DNA from 3 places in the Marinilactibacillus sp. Marseille-P9653 genome. Region 1 is predicted to be linked to each of the others. Evidence: predicted binding sites of a transcription regulator. Region 1 holds the regulator's gene; each other region holds the start of a gene.
The links. The regulator Rex, encoded in region 1, represses fermentation and respiration genes when NADH is low (regulators of the CRP and FNR family bind a similar motif). The targets are predictions, from matches to a motif close to TTGTGAANTANTTCACAA.

Region 1 (2,278 bases):
ACGTTATGATAGAGCGAGGATGAGTCACATGGACATACAAAACAAAAAGAAAACCGGACTACAAATCGTACTGACTTACATTATGATTCAATTGTTAACGGTATTATCTAATCAGTTATTACCTGCTTCTCTACAGCCTGCTGGTGGAATCTGGTCGAATATCCTTTTATTTAGTTTAGGTGCTGGGCTTATCATTTACCTGGATAGAAAAAATCGATTCGATCTTTTGTTCGAAAAAACCTTCAGCATACAAAAATCTGAAGTTATGATCTGGGGAGTCGTAGGATTCGTGATCGCAGTTGTTTCCCAGTATATCGCTACACTTATTGAAGTGAGTTTTTTAGGAACACCTATCACCTCACAAAACACCCAAGGAATCCTTGAAATCATCAAGCGTTATCCTTATTTCATTGTAATTGTTTCCATCGCGGGCCCTATTATGGAAGAATTTGTTTTTCGAAAAGTCTTATTTGGTCTGAGTATTGGAAAAATTGGTGGTATTGGGGCTGCAGTCATTAGTTCTTTAGCCTTCGCTTTCATTCACTTTGATGGTAGAATGCTGGTTTACTCCGTTATGGGACTGGTCTTTTCTTGGCTATACTATAAAACCAAAAATATCTGGACACCTATTATCGCTCATAGTTTAATGAATACATTCGCTATACTTCAAATATTTTTCGTATAAGGAACATGCTTTATGAAAGGATTTTTTAATGACAACTAAACAATTACTCACTTATATCTTTTTGAAATATGCTATGTTTGCCGCTTTGATTTATGTAACCATCAATTCTGTCCAAAGAGATGGCTGGGATTTTTTCCCCATACTATTCGTTCTTTTAGCTACCCGAGACTTTGTACAAGGTACGCGTTTAGTACAGGTCTACTATAAAATCAAAAAAAATTACAAAGTTTAAAAAACTGCAAGCTGCTCGTTCAAGTGTTTGAACGAATAGCCTGCAGTTTTTTTGATTAGCTCTTTAATCTTCTTCGACAAAAAGCTCTCCTGTATCTTCATCAATCACGACTTCATCTTCAGCCTCATCTAGCTCTTGATAATAGTTGATAAAATAAATCAATGTTTGAAGCTCATTGGTCAAATCGACATTATGTACTCGGATATTATCCGGTACATTTACTCGAATTGGAGTAAAGTTCATAATTCCTTTTACGCCGCCTTCAACTAATTTGTTCGCCATTTCTTGGGCGATTTCTGAAGGGACCGTCAGTATGGCAACATCTATCTGTTGTAAATCAAGTTGTTCTACCATCTCATCGATATGATAGACAGGTACGCCTTGATGAACCGTACCAATCAGTTCTTTATTCACATCAAAGCCAGCACTAATTCTTGTATTATTGCTACGTCTGAAGTTATAGTTCAATAGCGCTTGTCCAAGATTCCCTACGCCGATTAAAGCGACATTTGTCAGGCGGTCTTGATTGAGCGTCTTACTAAAAAAGTTCATCAGTGCTTCGACATCGTATCCATACCCTCTTTTACCTAACGCTCCAAAGTATGAAAAGTCTCTTCTGATTGTAGCACTATCTACTTTTACGGCCTCACTCAATTTTGCTGAGGATACTCGGCTCTTCCCGGCTTCGTGGAGAAAGCGTAAATAACGATAATAAAGGGGTAACCTTCTTGCAGTTGCTTTAGGAATCTTCTTTTCTACCATGCTTTTTCTCCTTTATGGTTTAATTGCCTTTTCTGATTGAAAGGTTAATCCTATTTAAGTTGATTTTATGAATCAGATTTCACAAGTGTAAGAGATGTTTCACTAGTTATTATAGCATGTAAATCGGAAAATGAAAGTTAATATGACCATAAAATAAGCGTTTGTAGCTACGTTAACTTTAATCACTAACAAACTTTCCAAGTAGTTTGTGAAAAAACATCTGTATAATGGACAATTCGGCCTATTATTTTAACTATCCAAGGTAACCGATTACATAAAAAGTTTTTTGTATTTCTCCTATTCTGTTACCTGTATATCATTCTTTAGATATGCTACACTTATACGGAAAAGCACTTAGTATGTAGAGATAAAAAGACCTAATAATTCAAAATGAGGAATTTAAATGATTTTATTACAAACTCAGAAAGTTGCACGTCACTTCGGTGCAGAGATTTTGTTCGATGACGTTACTCTAGAAATCAAAGAAGCTGCCCGAGTCGGACTAGTTGGAAGAAATGGTGCAGGAAAATCGACTTTACTTCATATTATAGCTGGACAAGAAGAGCCCGATGCTGGACGCATGAACAAAAAAAGAGATT
Region 2 (2,278 bases), on a different contig from region 1:
CAAGTTTGTAAGAGGACCAATCGTTAGATCAAAGCTCCCATTTGTTTCTTCGCTATAAGTTACAGATGACTTAATGAGCTCGTAAAGATCGTCTGATATGGCAACTGGTTCTTTACCGGCTTGCTCATTAATTTTAGAAATCAAAGAATGTTCTCCATCTTCTTCAGTTGTAATAAATCCTGCAAGTTCTTTAATACGATCAAAAGCGGTATCTAAAACAGCCTCTGAATCTTTATTATAAATAGCTATCCTTACAACGGTTCCCATTAAAAATTCCGTTTCTTCATAAGGTGTAGCTGCCAGATCTCGGTTATCGGAAGAAGTAAATGGACCGCAACCTGATACAAATAATAATAGGAAACACAAAAGTAAAAAAATATGGTACCCCTTAGTTTTTTTCATTTTATATGAACTCCTTTAAAAGTAAAACTGAATACAAAAGCAGACCTTAGACGATTATCCAAGGTCTGCTTATCGTAAGGTTCTTTACCTATTATAATTCAAAATAATAGGGGATGAAAGACCTAGATTAGTTGCTCACTTCAATAGTATCTGTATTGCCTTCTTTAGCAGCATCAACTAATTGGTTGGCATACTTGATAAAGCTTTCGGAAGAATGTGTTGCACCAGATACAGCATCGACCTCTGATGGATCTTGTTTCTCTTCCAATTCTCCGTTTAATTGAGGAATATAATCAGCTGGACCAACACCAACCTTTTCAGACATATTTTTCTGATACTCTTCATTTTCAGATTTCAAATTTCCATCTGCATCTTCATAATCATAATCTGATTTTGTGATTTTGCCATCACTGACAGTTAGATCAAACAAAACGCGCCAGCCATTTTCATCAAAGTTTTCTTCCTCTAAAGAATAAGTGCCATCTTGTAGTTCAGCAGAAGTGGATTCTTCTGATGTGCCTTCGTTAGCGCTAGATGCTGAATCATCTGAATTTCCACAAGCTGTTAATACGATGGTTGAAGCAAATAATGTTGTTGCGAATATGATGCCTTTTTTGATAAACATGGTATTCCCTCCATAATAAGTATGATAATCAAAAGAAGAATTCTCTTGATAAGTATTTAACAAGCGTAGTATACAACATTAATATTTATTTGTCTATACATTCACAAAGATTTTTTTATAATTACTTTCTTGTCTTGTGAAAAGACGCTAAATTTCCTGTAAATGTAGGTTTTATACTGTTTTTGAAAAGAGAATAAAGATTCTATAGACAAAACATCTCGCATTCGTTATAATGAACACGTGAATTAAATTGTGAAAAATTTCTCAATTTTTATTGAAAATTATTCACAATAAATAAGTCTTTAAAAGGAGTATACCATTATGCCACAGATTAATATTGTTGTTGTTGGAGGCGGTTTTGCGGGTGTATCTGCTGCAAAACTACTTTCAAAGAAATTGAAGAAAAATAATCAAGTAGGAATCACTTTGATTGATCGTCATCCATACCATACTTATATGACAGAACTACACGAGGTCGCTGGGGGAAGAGTTGAACCAGATGCTATCCAGTATGATTTGCAACGCTTATTCTCTAGAAGGAAAAACGTTCAATTGATTACGGATACTGTTATTGAACTTAATCATGATGACAAAACAGTGGTCACAGAAAATGGTCAATACAAATATGATTATCTTATACTCGGTATGGGGGGAGAAGCGAATGATTTTGGCACCCCTGGAGTTAAAGAAAATGGCTTTACACTATGGTCATGGGAAGACGCGGTTCGTATCAGACATCATATAGAGGATACTGTTGCTCTAGCTGCTAGAGAGCGCGATTTAGAAAAAAGAGCAGCAATGCTTAGATTCGTTGTTTGCGGTTCTGGTTTAACAGGGATTGAAATGATTGGGGAATTGGTTGATTGGAAACCTGTCCTTGCAGAAAAATATCATATTGATGCGAGTGAAATTGAATTGATAGTTGTTGAAGCACTTCCAGAAATACTGAGTACGATTCCTAAAGTTTCTTCTAGTAAAGTAGAAAAATACTTACGCAAAAAGAAAGTACGCATATTAACGGAAGCACCAGTTGTAAATGTTACGGCACATTCAGTTGAACTGAAAACAGATGAAGTACTAGCGACACATACACTCATCTGGGCAGCCGGTGTAAAAGCAAATTCAGATATAGAAGATTTCGGAACTGAAAAAGCTCGTGCCGGAAGATTAATTGCGAATGAGTATATGGAAGCGAAAGATCTAGAAGACGTTTATGTCATTGGAGACTTGGTTTACTATGAAGAAAACGGA
Region 3 (2,278 bases), 1.0 Mb from region 1:
ACCATCTATTCCTACTCCCCCAATAGACTCGGTTACCCAAGTAGGATCTCCTGAAAATAGTTCATTGTACTCTGGTGTTCGAGAAAATTTCACTAATCTCAGTTTCATAACAAAGTGGTCCACTAGTTCTTGAACTTCTTTTTCAGTCATTAAACCAGCTTTCAAATCTCTTTCAATATAAATATCCAAGAAAGTTGACGTTCTCCCTAGTGACATGGCAGCACCGTTTTGTTCTTTGATTGCTGCTAAATAGCCTAAATATAGCCATTGGAAAGCTTCTTTTGTGTTTTGAGCAGGTATAGATAAATCAAATCCATAAATATTTCCAAGTTCTTTTAACTCTACTAAGGCTTTGATCTGGTCACTGAGCTCTTCCCGCTGACGAATGACTTTCTCGCTCATCATACCGTTTCCACAATTTAATAAATCTTTTTCTTTTTGTTTGATCAAAAAGTCGACACCATATAAAGCGACACGTCTATAATCTCCAATAATGCGTCCTCGACCATATGCATCTGGTAATCCCGTAATGACACCCGTTCTTCTGGCATTCTTGATTTCAGGAGTATAGGCATCAAATACGCCTTGATTATGTGTTTTTGTCCAGTTTCTAAATACATGAGACAGCATTGGGTCCACTTCGAATCCATAAGATTCCGCGGCCTGTTCCATCATTCGAATGCCACCAAACGGTTGTAAAGATCGTTTAAAAGGTTTTTCTGTTTGAAATCCAACGATTTGTTCTTTTTCTTTTGCTAGATACCCTGGACCGTGAGAGGTAATGGTTGATACAACCTCAGTATCCATATCTAACATACCTCCAGCATCTAATTCTTGTTTATTTAAATCCATTACTTGCGCCCATAATTCTTTTGTATCTTCAGTAGCGTCTTCTAGAAATGAGTCATCTCCGTCATAAGGTTGATAATTCATTTGTATGAACGTTCTAACATCAATAGCTTCTTTCCAGCTACTACCCTTAAAGCCCTTCCAAAAATGATCAAATCTTTTTGATTCTACTTCTTGTTTTTCCATTATATTGACTCCTTTACATTCTGATTTTTTCAAGCTCAATATATCACATATAAACTTTCTCAACAAGTGAAACATTGAACTAGTTTATTGTTTTTTTCGAAAACATATAAGGAACAATTCTACAATTGTGTTTTTATTCACAAAATAGACACATTTCAGTTGACCATTGTGATTATTGATATGCTATAGTCAGCTTGTAAACAAGTTTTACTTTACTCGATCCTGTAAACTTAATTACCAAGGGGAAGTAAAGAGTTTTTTTTAAAGGTTATTGCTCACAATTTCACATAAAAATATGGAGGTTTTAATTATGGTTCAATTAGTTTCCGTCAAACAAACAGAAATGCCCACACCTACTGTCGAAAGTACGATTGATGTGTTGGTGGACAATGCTCAACAAGCACTTCTATCTCTATCCCAGCTCGATCAAGAACAGATCAATGAAATTGTTAAACAAATGGCCCTGGCAGGTTTGAACAACCATATGTCTTTGGCTAAAATGGCGATTGAAGAAACTCAGCGTGGTGTCTATGAAGATAAGATCATCAAAAATCTATTTGCAACAGAATATGTTTATCACAGCATTAAAAATGATCGGACAATTGGTATTATTGAGGAAAATAAACATGAAGGTACGGTTTCCATTGCAGAGCCGATTGGCGTAATTGCAGGTGTAACACCGGTTACCAATCCGACTTCTACTACAATGTTTAAATCACTTATCTCAATCAAAACAGGAAACCCAATTATTTTTGCTTTCCACCCTTCTGCACAACGTTCCAGTGTGGCTGCAGCTAAAACCGTTTACGAAGCTGCCGTAAAAGCTGGTGCTCCTGAGCATTGTATACAATGGGTCACCACACCTTCTGTGGAAGCAACACAGACATTAATGAAACATAATGGCGTCGCAACAATTCTAGCTACAGGTGGTCCTGGAATGGTCAAATCAGCTTACAGTTCCGGAAAACCTGCCTTAGGCGTTGGCGCTGGAAATGTTCCTTGTTATATTGAAAAAACTGCCAATATCAAACGTTCCGTTAATGATTTGATTCTCTCAAAAACGTTTGATAACGGTATGATTTGTGCTTCAGAACAAGCAGTTATCATCGATAAGGAAATCTATAGAGAAGTTAAAGCGTTAATGACAGAAAACAGTTGCTACTTCTTATCCAGTGAAGAAAGACAAAAAATTGAAACCTTTATGGTTACAGAAGACGGTGGCTTAAATGCCGTTGTGGTTGGA

Region 2: LG377_RS10630 (FMN-binding protein) is a predicted target of Rex. The motif match lies at 1,278-1,295, and genes of this name have one in related genera.
Region 3: adhE (bifunctional acetaldehyde-CoA/alcohol dehydrogenase) is a predicted target of Rex. The motif match lies at 1,161-1,178, and genes of this name have one in related genera.

The regions. Positions count from the first base shown of each region.
Region 1 covers NZ_CAKAKH010000001.1:522,171-524,448, reverse strand. The annotation lists gene LG377_RS02620 (CPBP family intramembrane glutamic endopeptidase) at 29-685, shown strand; gene LG377_RS02615 (DUF4305 domain-containing protein) at 714-917, shown strand; gene LG377_RS02610 (redox-sensing transcriptional repressor Rex) at 981-1,679, opposite strand; gene LG377_RS02605 (ABC-F family ATP-binding cassette domain-containing protein) at 2,083-2,278, shown strand, end outside.
Region 2 covers NZ_CAKAKH010000002.1:37,632-39,909, reverse strand. The annotation lists gene LG377_RS10635 (FAD:protein FMN transferase) at 1-402, opposite strand, end outside; gene LG377_RS10630 (FMN-binding protein) at 530-1,027, opposite strand; gene LG377_RS10625 (FAD-dependent oxidoreductase) at 1,349-2,278, shown strand, end outside.
Region 3 covers NZ_CAKAKH010000001.1:1,521,626-1,523,903, forward strand. The annotation lists gene pflB (formate C-acetyltransferase) at 1-1,035, opposite strand, end outside; gene adhE (bifunctional acetaldehyde-CoA/alcohol dehydrogenase) at 1,346-2,278, shown strand, end outside.